DNA from 2 places in the Pantoea sp. X-Soil-YNGN-775 genome. Region 1 is predicted to be linked to the other one. Evidence: predicted binding sites of a transcription regulator. Region 1 holds the regulator's gene; the other holds the start of a gene.

Region 1 (8,128 bases):
CTGCTATTTCGAAACCGATATCGGACCGATGGTGCAGATTCTGGTCGGAGCCACCATTGTCGGCAGCATCGAGACGGTATGGGCCGGTACCATTACGCCGCCGCGTGAAGGGGTGATTAAGCGCTGGCATTATCCGGCAGCGGATGATGAAGGAGCGGTGGTGCTGCTGAAAGGCCAGGAAATGGGCCGCTTCAAGCTGGGCTCGACCGTCATCAACCTGTTCGCACCTGGCCGGGTTAAACTGGCTGAAAGCCTCGAAGCTGAGAGCAAAACCCGTCTGGGCCAACCGCTGGCGATTGCCCTGCCGGTAGCAACAGACGTTTCCGACGTTATCGTCGACTAAGTTGAGTATCTCCTGTGCGTTCGATTCTCCTCCTGCTGCTGAGCCTGTGGCTCAGCAGCCCGGCCTTTGCGGCCAGCCTGCCTGACGCCAGCCAGCTTAAACAGCAACTGGAAGAGACCAAAGCCGCCAAAAGCTCACCGGCCCAGGCGGAACAAATCCAGTCGATTGAAGCGGCGTTAAACTTCCTCTCTGAACGTGATGACTCGCTGGAGCGCGCCGCGCAATACCAGCAGGTTATCGACGATTTTCCGCGGCTGGCACGCGAGTTACGCCAGCAGATCGCCACGATGGGCGACAGCGCGAAAACCGTGCGCAGCAACATGAGCAGCGCCGAACTGGACCAGGAAATTCTGCAGGTCAGCAGTCAACTGCTGGAAGAGGGTCGCCAGGCGCAGCAGGAGCAGGATCGGGCACGCGAGATCAGCGACTCCCTGTCGCAGTTACCGCAGCAGCAGACCGAAGCGCGCCGTGCCATGACCGAAAGTGAGCGTCGTTTGCAGGGGGCCAGCAACAGCGCCTCGCCGCAGGGCCAGCTGCAACTGGCGGCGCGTCAGGCGGAAAATGCCGCCAATAAAGCCCGGGTCGATGAGCTGGAGCTGGCGCAGCTCTCCGCCAACAACCGTCAGGAACTGGCGCGGATGCGGGCCGAAGTGCACCAGCGTAAGGCTGCCCAGCTGGATAACTATCTGCAGGCACTGCGCAATCAGCTCAACGATCAACGTCAGCGTGAAGCCGAACTGGCGCTGGCGCGTACCGAACAGCTGGCCGAAAACAGTGGTGATTTGCCACCAGCAATCAGCGATCAATTCCGCATTAACCGCGATCTCTCCGTCGCCCTGAATCAGCAGGCGCAGCGGATGGATCTGGTGGCGTCGCAGCAGCGACTGGCGACCAATCAAATTATTCAGGTGCGTCAGGCGCTCTCTACCCTGCGCGAACAGTCACAGTGGCTGGGCGCGTCCAATCTGCTGGGCGAAGCGCTGCGGGCCCAGGTGGCGCGCCTGCCGGAAATGCCAAAGTCGCAGCAGATTGATAATGAGATGGCCCAGCTGCGGGTTCAGCGTCTCTCTTATGAAGATCTGCTGGAGCGCCAGGAGGCGCTACGAAAGGGTCACCAGGCCGATGGTCAGCCCTACACCAGCGAACAGAAGCGCATCCTTGATGCCCAGCTTCGCACCCAGCGCGAACTGCTTAATTCGCTGATCTCCGGTTGCGATACCTTGATCCTGGAGATCACCAAGCTGAAGGTCGGCAATACACAGCTGCAGGATGCGCTGACCGAAGTGAAAGATGCCACCCACCGTTATCTGTTCTGGACCGCCGACGTTAGCCCGATCGGCCTGAGTTACCCGCTCGATCTGGCTAAGGATCTGTCGCGTCTGCTGTCGCTGGATACGCTGGGCCAGCTCGGCAAAGCGATGGCCATGATGTTCACCAGCCGCAGCACCGTACTGCCGATCATTGGCGCCCTGCTGCTGGTCGGCTTTAGTATCAGCTCACGGCGTCACTTCAATGCCTTCCTTGAGCGCTCCGCCAGTAAAGTCGGCAAAGTAACGCAGGATCGCTTCCGGCTCACTATCCGTACCGTTTTCTGGTCGATTCTGGTGGCGCTGCCGCTGCCGGTACTGTGGGGGACGCTGGGTTATGGACTGCAGAACGCCTGGCCCTACCCGATTGCGGTCGCCATTGGTGACGGGATTACCGCGACGCTGCCACTGCTGTGGGCCTTTATGATCAGCGCCGCCTTTGCCCGCCCGAACGGACTGTTTATCGTTCATTTCCGCTGGCCGCAAAACCGCGTGGCGCGTGCCATGCGCTATTACTCCCTGAGTATCGGGCTGATTGTGCCGCTGATCATGCTGTTAATCGCCTTCAGCAATCTGGAAGATCGCCAGTTCTCCTCGTCACTGGGACGTCTCTGCTTCATCCTGATCTGCGGTGCGATCAGCATCGTTACCGTCAGCCTGAAACGCGCCGGTATTCCGCTCTATCTGGATAAAGAGGGCAACGGCGACAACATGGTCAACCGCATGTTGTGGAACCTGATGATCGCCATGCCGCTGATGGCGGCCCTCGCCTCGGCGATCGGTTATCTGGCGACGGCGCAGGCGTTGCTGGCAAGGCTGGAAACTTCGGTAGCTATCTGGTTCCTGCTACTGGTGATCTATCACATCATCCGCCGCTGGATGCTGATTCAGCGGCGTCGTCTCGGCTTTGATCGCGCCCGTCAGCGTCGTGCTGACATGCTGGCTAACCGTGCGCGCAGTGAAGAAGAGAAAGAGCAAGGCGCACAGAATACCGACGCGATTGAAATCGAAGAGCCGGTGATCGATCTGGATGCCATCAGTGCTCAGTCCCTGCGGCTGGTGCGCTCAATCCTGACGCTGATTGCGCTGGTGTCGGTGATCGTACTGTGGTCGGAGATCCACTCCGCGTTCGGCTTCCTGGAGAATATTCAGCTGTGGGATGTCAGCACCTCGGTGCAGGGCGTGGAGTCTATCCAGCCGATTACGCTGGGCTCGGTGCTGATCGCCATTCTGGTGTTTATTATCACCACCCAACTGGTGCGTAATATGCCAGCGCTGCTGGAGCTGGCGCTGTTGCAGCACCTTAACCTGACGCCCGGTACCGGCTACGCCATCACTACCCTGACCAAATATCTGCTGTTGCTGATTGGCGGACTGATTGGCTTCTCGCTGATTGGTATTGAGTGGTCGAAGTTGCAGTGGCTGGTCGCCGCGCTGGGTGTCGGACTGGGTTTTGGTTTGCAGGAAATTTTCGCCAACTTTATTTCGGGTCTGATCATCCTGTTTGAGAAACCGATTCGTATCGGCGATACCGTTACCATTCGCGATCTGACTGGCAGCATTACCCGCATCAATACGCGCGCCACCACCATTACCGACTGGGACCGCAAAGAGATAATTGTGCCGAATAAGGCCTTTATCACCGAGCAGTTTGTTAACTGGTCGCTGTCAGATTCGGTGACGCGCGTGGTGCTGACTATCCCGGCACCGGCGAAGGTGAGCAGTGAAGAGGTGACCACCATCCTGAAGCAGGCGGCTGAACGTTGCAGTTATGTGCTGGATTCGCCGCCGCCGGAAGTGTTCCTGGTCGATTTACAGCAGGGGATCCAGCTGTTCGAACTGCGTGTGCATGCAGCCGAGATGGGACATCGCATGCCGCTGCGTCACGAACTGCATCAGCTGATTCTGAGCGGATTTGAGCAGCACGGCATCGAGATGCCGTTCCCGCCTTTCCAGATGCGAATGGAAACGCTGGGCAAGAAACTGCCGGCCAGCAACGGGACACCGGCCGCACGCGCCTATAAATCAGGCGGCCTGTAAACGACAACGCCCGGCTAAGCCGGGCGTTGTTGGATTCAGGCGGCGATTACTGCTTCACAAACGCTTCGCCCTGCTCGATATCTTTCTTCAGCGTTTCCAGCATGCCGTTCAGCGCCTGCTGTTCGAAAGCGCTCAGGGTGCCAATCGGCTTGCGTTCGGCAATGCCGTTTTTACCCAGCAGCAGCGGCTGTGAAAAGAAACGCGCATATTCGCCGTCCCCTTCTACGTAAGCACACTCCACCACGTTAGCCTCGCCGTTAAGCGCCCGCACCAGCGACAAGCCGAAGCGAGCCGCAGCCTGCCCCATCGACAGCGTCGCAGAACCGCCACCGGCTTTGGCCTCAACCACTTCGGTTCCGGCATTCTGGATGCGTTTGGTGAGGTCAGCTACTTCCTGCTCGCTAAAGCTGACGCCTGAAACCTGCGACAACAGCGGCAGGATGGTCACGCCGGAATGACCGCCGATAACCGGCACCTCAATCTCGCCAGGCTGTTTGCCTTTCAGCGCCGCGACAAAGGTATTGGCACGAATAATATCCAGCGTGGTGACGCCGAACAGACGATTTTTGTCATAGACGCCGTGTTTTTTCAGGACTTCAGCCGCAATCGCCACCGTAGTATTGACCGGATTGGTGATCACACCGATTAACGCTTTGGGCGCGGTGGTCGCCACCTGGTCAATCAGGTTACGCACAATGCCGGCGTTAACGTTGAACAGGTCGGCGCGGTCCATACCGGGTTTGCGTGCCACACCGGCAGAAATCAGTACCACATCGGCACCCTGCAATGCTGGCGTGGCGTCTTCTCCACTAAATCCCTTGATCGCCACCGCAGTCGGAATATGGCTGAGATCGACGGCAACGCCCGGTGTCACCGGCGCGATGTCATACAGTGAAAGTTCTGAACCTGCGGGAAGCTGGGTTTTGAGTAGAAGTGCGAGCGCCTGGCCTATGCCGCCAGCGGCACCGAGTACGGCAACTTTCATTCTTAACTCCTTATTAAGGTGGGGCAGAGAAGAGCCGGAATTCCATCTGTGTCAGACCTTAATCAACTGCTCAGGTGATGACGCGTATCCGTTGTTAATTCTACGTGTTTTCACACGCGATCGCCGGATTCATAAGTTACTTATCATCTTAATACCTGAATGACCGACAACTTTGCCGTCGGCAGACAGAGAACGGCTACGTGCGTTTTCTGTTACTACACCACCAATAATATAACAACTTTGCAACCTTCGCCTTTCGGCGCTGTGACAGGGGTTTTGGTCTGGGACGATTTCTTTGCTATTATCGCCGCCCGCTAGCCGCCCGAACCCTGCTCATCAATCAACCGATTGCATAAAAATGCATTTAAATGCATAATCACCACTCTGCCGCGGGCGGATGTGCGGTTATTCCCTCTATTTATTGGTAACCTATGCGAAACCCATCGAAACAAGACGATCTGATCAAGGCTTTCAAAGCCTTATTAAAAGAAGAAAAATTCAGTTCCCAGGGCGAAATCGTTCAGGCGCTCCAGGATGAAGGCTTCGAGAACATTAACCAGTCAAAAGTTTCTCGTATGCTGACCAAGTTTGGCGCGGTACGCACCCGTAATGCCAAGATGGAGATGGTTTACTGCTTGCCCGCCGAGCTTGGCGTGCCGACTACCACCAGCCCGTTAAAAAATCTGGTGCTCGACATCGATTACAACGATGCGCTGGTCGTGATTCATACCAGCCCAGGCGCCGCGCAGCTGATTGCGCGCCTGCTTGACTCGCTGGGTAAATCAGAAGGCATCCTCGGCACCATCGCTGGCGATGACACTATCTTTATTACCCGCGCGCGCGACTTTACGGTTAAGCAGCTGCACGGGGCGATTCTTAACCTGTTTGAACAGGAACTCTGATAACGAGGCTGTTGATCGGGCCGCGCGCGACCGGTCAACAGCCCTTTCTGCCCGCCCCTGCATCTCTCCCGGCCTTATCCTGTTTTAAATCAAACAGTTAGTCCGCACTTCGACCTAATTTTGTCTTTGAAAATATTGGTCATACCTTTTGGTCTGCTTAACCTTTTGCGGTATTTTACACTGCTTTACATCACTACTCTGGCGTCATTACCCAGATCTAAATCAAAGACCAGTCTGATCGACCAGTGATTTTCGCACAAAAAGATAAATTGGTTTATCTCCCTGTTTTCGCAATAAAAAACGGCGAAAAGGTCATTTTTCCGCCGTTTTTTATAACGTTGAGTTATTAAAAGTAGCCATAAGGATAAAGAATCACAAAAAAACATTATTAGCGGAGTATTAATTTCTTCCGTTATTAGTTCTATACTTCTTTTCGTGATGCAAATCACACCAACTAAAAAGATAAAAATTGACGACGAGGAAAAATATATGAACGTAAAAACGACTATCGCCACCCTGAGCATTCTCTCTGCCCTCTCTTTTGGTGCTGTAGCAGCAGAATCTGTCACAGCCGCACAGGCTCAGGATCTGCAACCGGCGGGTACCATTAGCGTCAGCGGCGTTGCGGGCTCACCGATGGAAATTAATCAGCAGTTGAGCGAAAAAGCCGATCAGCAGGGTGCAAAAGCCTACCGCGTGATTGAGGCGTACAACAACGGTAACTATCACGCTACCGCCCGTCTGTACAACTAAGTTCAGCCCAACCCCATATCGCCAGTAGCCCACTTTTTGATGCGCGGTTATGCGCCTCGGTGGGAAACGGCAACACAGTTCAGGAGAGTTGACCATGAAAACCACATTCGCTATTGCCGTACTCGGTCTGGCTTCGCTGTTCTCAGTGGGAGCCAGCGCAGCCAGCCTGGTTTCTAACCAGCAGGCACAGAGCCAGAATCTGCAGCCGATGAATCAGACTATCAGCGTCAGCGGTCGTGACGGCGATCAGACCAATATCCGTCAGGTTCTGTCAGAGAAAGCGGATGCGCAGGGCGCCAGCCACTATCGCATCATCGAAAACAACCAGGATGACACCTATCACGTCACCGCTGAGCTGTATAAATAATTAACCGTTATGACGCCGTGAAAGGCGCCTGAGAGAACAGAGTCGACGACCCGCTTCTTCTTTTCACCGCAGGTTGTTGAACGTATTGAGGAGACGAAAAATGAAAATCAAAACAACCATCGCTACAGTCAGCCTGCTTTCCGTTATGGCGTTCGGCGCATCTGCCGCCCAGCTGGTAACCGGCGAGCAAGCGCAGACTCTGCAGCCTGCGGGCACCGTAACCATCAGCGGTACAGCGGGAGCCCCGATGGATTATCGCGCTGAGCTGTCTCAGAAAGCCGATGAACAGGGTGCCAGCGCTTATAAAGTGATTGAAGCGCGCACCGGTGATAACTATCACTTCACCGCTCAGCTGTATAAATAATTCCTCGTCAGATTCATGACGAACCCTTTGGCCCCGCTCGCCGGGGCCCTTTTTCATCTGACGTTAAAATGCAGCTGGCCTTCCAGCTCCTCTTCCGCTTCATCAAACAGCAGAATCAGCGCGCCATAACGTCGTCGCTGCCCTTTCCCCAGGTTCACAAACTCTATTTCCAGCGGCATCGGCAATGATTCGCCGGTGACCACATCCCATAATCCATCCAGGTCGCAGATCCGCCGCTCCTCCAGCGAAAAACGCTCGCTGAACTGGCGAAAGAAGTGGGCCTGATCGACGATCTCATTGAAATCAAAACGCTCGGTTTTCATGCTGACGGCTCCCATGCTCCGTCTGCGGGCGACCCGCGCCGCCCGTTCATATCCGCTAGCCCAAACCGCCGAGGTGCAGCGCTTTGACCTCCAGATACTCTTCCATGCCCAGCACTGAACCTTCGCGGCCCAGGCCAGACTCTTTCACGCCACCAAACGGCGCCAGTTCGGTCGATACCGCGCATTCGTTAATGCCGATCATGCCGCTTTCCAGCGCGGCAGAGACGCGGAATACCCGCTGCAGGTTCTGGGTGTAGAAGTAGGCGGCCAGACCGAACGGCGTATCGTTGGCACGGCGAATCACCTCATCTTCGTCATCGAAACGAAAGCAGGCCGCGACCGGACCAAAAGTCTCTTCCTGCGCCAGCTGCATCCCTTCGTGCGCCTCGGTAATGACCGTCGGTTGCCAGAAATTGCCGCCCAGCGCGTGGCGTTCACCGCCGGCCAGCAGTTTGCCGCCTTTGGCGACCGCGTCCTTCACGTGCTGCTCCACTTTTTCCAGCGCAGAGGCTTCAATCAGCGGCCCGACAATCACCCCTTCCTCCATGCCGTTGCCCACTTTCAGCTTGTTCACTTCCTCTGCCAGCTGGCGGGTAAAACGGTCATAGATGGCGTTATGAATGTAGAAGCGGTTAACGCTGACGCAGACCTGGCCTGCATTACGGAATTTGTTGGCGATAGCCCCCTGCACCGCCGCATCGATATCCGCATCCTCGAATACGATATAAGGCGCATTACCGCCCA
Region 2 (8,128 bases), 480 kb from region 1:
AGCCAGAACAGGCGCTGTTGCTAATCGGTGACCCTAAGCAGGCGATTTATGCCTTCCGCGGCGCGGATATTTTTACCTATCTGCGCGCGAGAAGCGAAGTTAGCGCTCACTACACGCTCGATACTAACTGGCGCTCGTCACCGGAAATGGTCGATAGCGTTAACCGGCTGTTTTCTCAGCTGGAATCGCCGTTTCTGTTCTCCGCTATTCCTTTCCTGCAGGTCAAAGCGGCGGCACCGAATCAGGCGCTGAAACTAATCTATGACGATCGGCCGCAACCGGCGCTGCGCTTCTGGTTACAGCCCGGGGCAGGCGTCGGCAGCAGCGATTATCAGCAGTTTATGGCGCGTCAGTGTGCGGCGGATATCAGCCGCTGGCTGGTGGCCGGACAGCAGGGACGTGCCAGCTTAGGAAAGGGGGAGTCGCTGCGTCCGGTGCGTGCGTCCGATATCACCGTGCTGGTGCGCAGCCGTAACGAAGCGGGTTTGATCCGCGATGCGCTCAATGCACTGTCGATTCCCTCGGTCTATCTCTCCAGTCGCGACAGCGTCTACACCACGCCTGAAGCGCGGGAACTGCTGTGGCTGCTGCAGGCGATCCAGGCACCGGAGCAGGAGCGGCTGGTGCGCAGTGCGCTGGCGACTTCTATCTTCGCCATTGACGCCGCCACGCTCGATGCGCTGACCCAAAATGAGCGCGAGTGGGATGCGCTGGTCGAGCAGTTTGCCGTCTGGCAGCAGCTGTGGCACCAGCGTGGTGTGTTGCCGATGCTGCGCGACGTGATGATCAAGCGTCAGCTGGCTGAAAATATGCTGGCCTCCGAAAACGGTGAGCGCCGCCTGACCGATCTGATGCATCTGGGCGAACTGCTGCAGGAAGCCTCAGTACAGCTCGACAGCCCGCACGCGCTGGTGCGCTTTCTGGCCCAGCAGATTGCCCGACCCAATAGCCAGGCGGCCAGCCAGCAGCTGCGGCTGGAAAGCGATCGCCATCTGGTGCAAATCGTCACCATCCATAAATCGAAAGGGCTGCAATATCCGCTGGTCTGGCTGCCGTTTGCCGCTGGCTACCGTGAGGCGGCCAGTGCGCTTTATCACGATCGTGAAAGTTTTGCCGCCTTGCTGGATGTGCAGGGTGATGCCCAGAGCATGGAGCTGGCCGAAGAGGAGCGACTGGCGGAGGATTTGCGTCTGCTCTATGTGGCGCTGACCCGCTCGGTTTATCACTGCAGCGTCGGCATTGCGCCGTTGATCAAGGGAACGCGTAAAAAAGAGGGTGACAGCGATCTGCACAACAGCGCACTCGGTTATCTGGTGCAGCGGGGTGAAGCGGCCGATGCGCAACAGCTCAGCCAGCGGTTAGCGGCGTTAAGCGGCAACGGGATTGAGGTGATCGCTGACGACCTGCGGCCGGGTGAAGTCTGGCAGGATCGGCCGACCGGCGATCAAGCCTTAAGCAGCAGAGAAGTGACGCGCGCGCTGGCCGATGCCTGGCGGGTCACCAGTTACTCTGGCCTGCAACAACACCACAGCTCCGCACTGCTGGATGCGCTGCCGAATTTCGATATTGATGCGGCAGGCGAAGAGGAGAGCGGCGAAGAAGCGGCTCTCACGCCTCATCACTTTCCACGCGGTGCCGCACCGGGCACCTTTTTGCACGGTCTGTTTGAATCGATCGACTTTGCCGAACCGCCGGATGCGTTCTGGCTGGAAGATCAGCTGCAGCATCATGGCTATCCGCTGAGCTGGTTACCGGTGATCCAGCAGTGGATTGAGCGGGTACTGCATACGCCGCTCAATGATGACGGCCTGACGCTGTCGGCGATAAACAGCAGTGACCGGCTGATCGAGATGGAATTCTATCTGCCGATTAATAATCTGCTGACCGCTGCCGATCTTGACGATCTGCTGCGCCGTCACGACCCGCTGTCACAGCAGGCGGCAGCACTCGATTTTCGTCAGGTGCAGGGCATGCTAAAAGGCTTTATCGATCTGGTGTTCCGCTGGCAGGGAAAATATTATCTGCTCGACTACAAGTCGAACTGGCTGGGAGAGAGCCACGCCGCGTATACCCCAGAGGCGATGGCACAGGCGATGATCGACCACCGCTACGATTTACAGTATCAGCTGTATACCCTGGCGCTGCATCGCTATCTTCAGCACCGTCTGCAGGATTATGATTATCAGCGCCACTTCGGCGGAGTGTTTTATCTGTTTTTACGCGGGATGGATGGCAGTTCCCCGGATAACGGTATTTTTGCCACCCGTCCCAGCGAAGCCTTTATTGAAGAGATTGATGCGTTGTTTGGTCACACCAGGGAGATGTCATGAGTGAAATGCTGAGCTTGCTGCTTCAGGCGGTAGAGAAGCGTCTCCTGCGGCCGTTAGATATTCAGTTTGCTCGTCTGCTGGCGGATGAGTCGCAACCGGCACGGCTGCTTGCGGCGGCCTGCGTCAGCGCGGAAGCGGGGGAAGGCCATGTCTGTCTGCCGCTGGATAACCTGAGCGAAGCGGGCCTGTTTGCGGGCCGTCAGCCCGCGCTGGCGCAGGCTTTGTGGCAGGCTGCCGGCGCGCCGGATGACTGGCCATCACTGCTGGCCGACTGGTCTGCGGTCAGTGACGGCAGCCTGGTCACCCCGCTGGTACTCAGTAATCGCCGTCTCTATCTGCATCGTCTGTGGCACAGCGAGGGCAGAGTGGCGAGCTTCTTTGCCCTGCAGGAGGTGAAATCGGCGTTTGATGCCGGGGCGGCCAGTGAGGTGCTGAATACCCTGTTCGGCAATCGTCCGGATGACTGGCAGAAAATCGCGGCCGCTGTCGCGCTGACCCGCAAGACCGCCGTTATTTCTGGCGGGCCCGGCACCGGGAAAACCACCACGGTCGCTAAGCTCCTCGCCGCGCTGATTCGGCTTAATCCTGGCAATTTACGCATTCAGTTAGCCGCGCCAACCGGCAAAGCCGCGGCGCGCCTTACCGAATCGCTTGGCAACGCGTTGCAGAATTTAGCGGTCAGCGAGGAAGAACGTCAGCGCTTTCCGACGGAAGCGACCACGCTGCATCGCCTGCTGGGCGCGCAGCCGGACACCCAGCGTCTGCGCTACCACGCCGGTAACCGGCTGCATCTCGATGTGCTGGTGGTCGATGAAGCCTCTATGGTCGATCTGTCGATGATGGCGAAGCTGATCGCCGCACTGCCGGCCCATGCTCGGGTGGTGTTTCTGGGCGATCGTGACCAGCTGGCTTCGGTCGAGGCGGGGGCGGTGCTGGGCGATATCTGTCGCTGTAGCGAAAGCGGCTATAGCCTGGCGCGCGCGGAACAGCTCGCCTTGCTGACCGGATGTTCGCTGCAGGGCAGTGACGATCGGCTGGCACCTGCGGTTCGCGACAGTATCTGCCTGCTGCAAAAAAGTTACCGTTTTGACGCTAAATCGGGCATCGGCCAGCTGGCTCAGGCGATTAACCTCGGCGATGCACAGCAGGTGAAGGCAGTGTTCGCTGCGGGCTACCAGGACCTCAGCTATCAGCCGTTAACCAGTGGCGAAGCCTATCAGGCGATGCTGGATGAGGTGGCGCAGGGCTATCAGCCTTATTTGCAGCTGATCAGGCAACAGGCGTCTCCTGCCGAAGTGCTGGCCGCCTTTGGTCGCTATCAGCTGCTGTGTGCATTACGTGACGGGCCCTTTGGCGTGCAGGGCCTTAACCAGCGGGTTGAACAGCGGCTGATGCAGCTGCAGCGAATCCGACGCCCCGCAATCGGCGGGCGCTGGTATGCCGGACGTCCGGTGATGATCACCCGTAACGACAGCGCGCTGGGGCTGTTCAATGGCGATATCGGCATTACGCTGCGTGACGAAGAGGGCAACCTGAAAGTCTTTTTCCCGCTGCCGGATGGCAGCATCAAAGCGATTCAGCCGAGCCGCTTACCCTCGCATGAAACTGCCTGGGTGATGACGGTACACAAATCGCAGGGGTCGGAGTTTGAACATACTGCGCTGGTGATGCCAACCCAGTTTCTGCCGGTATTGACCCGTGAGCTGGTTTACACCGCGATTACGCGCGCCCGTAAACAGCTGACGCTCTACAGCGATCCAGCGGTGTTTCAGCGCGCCGTTCAGCTGCAAACGCAGCGGCGTAGCGGTCTGGTTGAGCGGCTGGGCGAGGCAGGATAAATCACAGGAAAAGCGGGCCGGGCGGCATCAACCGCCCGGTCCTGCTGGCGCTTATAGCGTGTTGCGGCTCAGATCGGCCATCAGAACTTTTGAGCGACGCTGATAGTTATACATCTCTTTTTTACTCTCAGGCAGCGACTCAATATCAACCGGCGTAAAGCCGCGTTCCTGGAACCAGTGAATACTGCGGGTGGTTAACACAAACAGCTTCTGCAGCCCCATCTGGCGCGCCTGCAACGCCACGCGCTGCAGCAACATTTCACCGCGCGATGAACTGCGGTAGTCGGGATGGACCGCCACGCAGGCCATCTCACCGATTTTCTCATCCATAAACGGATAGAGCGCGGCACAGGCGATGGTCAGATTGTCGCGCTGAATGATGGTGAATTTATCGATCTCCATCTCCAGCTGTTCGCGTGAGCGACGCACCAGAATCCCCTGTTGCTCCAGCGGCCGGATCAGTTCGAGAATACCGCCGATATCATTAATATTGGCACGACGAATCTGCTCAGCCGACTCCATCACAATCTGGGTACCGATGCCGTCGCGTGAGAACAGCTCCTGCAACAGCGCGCCATCTTCCTGATAGCTGATCAGATGGCTACGCCGCACGCCGCTGCGGCAGGCTTTAACCGCGCCGCGCAGGAAACGGACGGTGCCGGAGAGATAATCACCGCCGCTTTCAATCTCATCAATGCGCGCCTGGGCATCATTCGGGAACAGTTCGGAGATAATATTGCCTTCGCTGTCCAGTGCGCCCTGTTCAGAGCAGAAGCCGATCATCTTTTCTGCTTTGAGTTTGATCGCCAGCTGGGTCGCGACCTCTTCTGAAGTAAGATTGAAACTCTCACCGGTCACTGAAACCGCCACCGGACCAAGCAGCACAATCGCATCGTTATCCAGCTGACGATGAATCGCCTCTTCATCGATACGACGAATACGCCCGCTGTGACAATAATCGACGCCATCATCGACACCCAGCGGCTGCGCAATAATGAAGTTGCCGCTGACCACATTGATATGCGCGCCCTGCAGCGGGGTATTGTTGAGGCTCATCGACAGACGGGCGGTGATATCTAACTGCAGACGACCGGCCGCCTGCTTCACCAGTTCCAGCGATTGCGCGTCGGTAACCCGGGTAAACTTGTGATAAACCGGCTCCAGCTGGTGTTCCGCGAGGCTGGCATCAATCTGCGGACGAGCGCCATAGACCACCACCAGGCGGATACCGAGGCTGTGCAGCAGGCCTATATCATTAACGATGCCCGAGAAGTTCTCATGCTCAATCGCCTCGCCGCCCAGCATGATGACAAACGTCTTACCCCGGTGGGCATTGATATAGGGAACGGTATGGCGAAAACCCTGAACCAGTTCAGTACTACGTTCCTTCACAGCCAGCCCTCAGTGAATGTTTATTCGAATTTTTTGTATTTTTATTCTTTTCACTGCGATTTTGCAAGCGCTAATCCTGACGAAAATTTACGTTTTTTCGGGTGTCAAAGCCGCTAACAGCCTGCATTATTTAGGGTTTCCGGGGTGACATCACCTTCTGGATTGGATAAAGTTTTCGCCGCCATTTGATTAACTGGCGCTTTTTTAGACATTACACAGCAGCTGGAGCGGCATGTCGGATTTTAATTCCCACTTTTCACGCAGACGATTTTTACAAGGAACCGGCGCGTTACTGATGTTAAGCGTCAGCCGGGTCGGTATGGCCGCTAAAAACCATATCGTCGCGGTACGCATCTGGCCATCATCAACCTATTCCCGTATGACGCTGGAATCGAATGTGGCGCTGAAATATAAGCAGTTTGCCCTGAGTCATCCGGAACGGCTGGTGATCGATATTGAAGGCCTGCACCTCAATACGGTACTGAAAGGGGTCGATAAGCAGGTGAGGGTAGATGATCCCTTCATTAAAAATGCACGTGTCGGCCAGTTTGACAGCAATACGGTGCGGGTGGTGCTGGAGCTAAAGCGCAGCGTAGCACCGAAGATCTTTAACCTGTCGCCGGTGGCGGGGATCAATCACCGGCTGGTAGTGGATCTCTATCCGAGCCAGAATCAGGTTGAAGACGATCCGCTGCTGGCGTTGCTGAGGGACTATAATCAGGGCGATCTTGAGAAAAATGAAACGGTGCAGGCGCCGCTACCGGGTAAAGCCGGGCGCGATCGTCCGATCATTATCATGATCGATCCCGGCCATGGCGGCGAAGATCCGGGCGCGCACGGCAAATATAAAACCCGTGAGAAAGATATTGTGCTGAAGATCGGCCGACGGCTGAAAGCGTTGATCGATAAAGAAGCCAACATGAAGGCCTACATGACGCGCAATGAAGATGTGTTTATTCCGCTGCGCGTCAGAGTGGCCAAAGCCCGTAAGCAGCGCGCCGATCTGTTTGTTTCAATCCATGCCGATGCGTTCACCAGCCGGGCGGCGCGCGGTTCGTCGGTGTTTGCACTCTCTACCAGCGGCGCGACCTCAGCCGCGGCCCGCTTCCTGGCACAGACCCAGAACGAATCTGACCTGATTGGCGGCGTCAGCAAAAGCGGCGATCGTTATCTCGACCATACCATGTTCGATATGGTGCAGCGGCAGACCATCCATGACAGCCTGAAGTTCGGTAAAGAGGTGCTGCACCGCATGGGGCGGATCAATCATCTGCATAAGCGTACGGTGGATCAGGCCGGGTTTGCGGTTCTGAAAGCGCCTGATATTCCGTCCATCCTGGTGGAGACGGCTTTTATCAGTAACGTGGAAGAGGAGCGTAAGTTGCGCACCACCCGTTATCAGCATCAGGTGGCAGAGGCGATTTTGCAGGGAATCAAAGCATACGTGCAGAGTGGGGCGGCGCTGGCGCACCGTTAAAGGGTGGCGGGTAGCAGGTGCTATCCGCAGCCGCTTAACCGCGGACAGGGGAAAAAAGAAATCAGGAGCGGCAGAAACAAAAAAACACCCTCTCAGGTGTTTAAATGATTGGTTGCGGGGGCCGGATTTGAACCGACGACCTTCGGGTTATGAGCCCGACGAGCTACCAGGCTGCTCCACCCCGCGTCCGTATTACTCTTTTTCACTTATTTTGCGCTTAGCGTTTTTCACCTTGCTACTTCGGTAAAAGGCTACAGAAGTATTGGTTGCGGGGGCCGGATTTGAACCGACGACCTTCGGGTTATGAGCCCGACGAGCTACCAGGCTGCTCCACCCCGCGTCCGTATTGCGCTTAGCGACTTTCACATTGTCACTTCTGTAAACGGCTACAGAAGTATTGGTTGCGGGGGCCGGATTTGAACCGACGACCTTCGGGTTATGAGCCCGACGAGCTACCAGGCTGCTCCACCCCGCGTCCGTGGATGCGCACTATACTCCGCGCGTTATTTGATGCAACCCCTTTTTGCACATAAAGGTCAAATTTACAGTCAGTTGCTGAAGGAATCAACCATCTGGCCAATTATTGAACTGATGGCGAAGCGCAGAAAGCGGATGGATTTCATTCTGTCGGGCGCTTTGCTATCGTCGCGGGACGAACATTTATAAAAAGAGACAATAATGAAAGCACACTGGGCCAGGATTGCACTGACCGGCGCACTCATCGCGCTGCTGGCGAGCTGTAGTTCTAAACCGACCGATCGCGGTCAGCAATATAAAGATGGCAAACTGGAACAGCCACTGGCGCTGGTTAATCAGCCGAATGCCAAAGGTCGCCCGGTGAATGGCCGGGACTTTGGCGAGCAGGTGCGTCAGATTCAAGCTGCCTCGTCAGGGCTGTACAGCCGTCAGAACGGTACGTATAGCGCCATCGAAAGCTGGCTGATGGCCGGTGCTGATACTCGTCAGCTGCAGCAGTTTGGCCTGAATGCCTGGCAGATGGAAGGAACCGATAACTACGGTAACGTGCAGTTCACCGGCTACTACACGCCGGTCGTTGAAGCGCGCTATACCCGTCAGGGCGAATTCCAGTA

The links. Region 1 encodes ArgR, which controls arginine synthesis, uptake and breakdown. Its sites were predicted from a motif close to ANTGAATAAAAATACANT; they were not measured.
Positions count from the first base shown of each region.
Region 2: the regulator ArgR is predicted to act here: its motif matches at 5,593-5,610, upstream of argA (amino-acid N-acetyltransferase).

Region 1 is NZ_AP035945.1:3,761,788-3,769,915, forward strand. It holds gene asd (archaetidylserine decarboxylase) at 1-343, shown strand, start outside; gene mscM (miniconductance mechanosensitive channel MscM) at 358-3,690, shown strand; gene mdh (malate dehydrogenase) at 3,737-4,675, opposite strand; gene argR (transcriptional regulator ArgR) at 5,107-5,577, shown strand; gene yhcN (peroxide/acid stress response protein YhcN) at 6,067-6,330, shown strand; gene AC6I8I_RS17630 (YdgH/BhsA/McbA-like domain containing protein) at 6,425-6,697, shown strand; gene yhcN (peroxide/acid stress response protein YhcN) at 6,798-7,061, shown strand; gene AC6I8I_RS17640 (barstar family protein) at 7,115-7,384, opposite strand; gene AC6I8I_RS17645 (NAD-dependent succinate-semialdehyde dehydrogenase) at 7,440-8,128, opposite strand, start outside.
Region 2 is NZ_AP035945.1:3,284,368-3,292,495, reverse strand. It holds gene recB (exodeoxyribonuclease V subunit beta) at 1-2,330, shown strand, start outside; gene recD (exodeoxyribonuclease V subunit alpha) at 2,327-4,168, shown strand; gene argA (amino-acid N-acetyltransferase) at 4,220-5,560, opposite strand; gene amiC (N-acetylmuramoyl-L-alanine amidase AmiC) at 5,793-7,037, shown strand; tRNA gene AC6I8I_RS15280 (tRNA-Met) at 7,147-7,223, opposite strand; tRNA gene AC6I8I_RS15275 (tRNA-Met) at 7,301-7,377, opposite strand; tRNA gene AC6I8I_RS15270 (tRNA-Met) at 7,436-7,512, opposite strand; gene mltA (murein transglycosylase A) at 7,716-8,128, shown strand, end outside.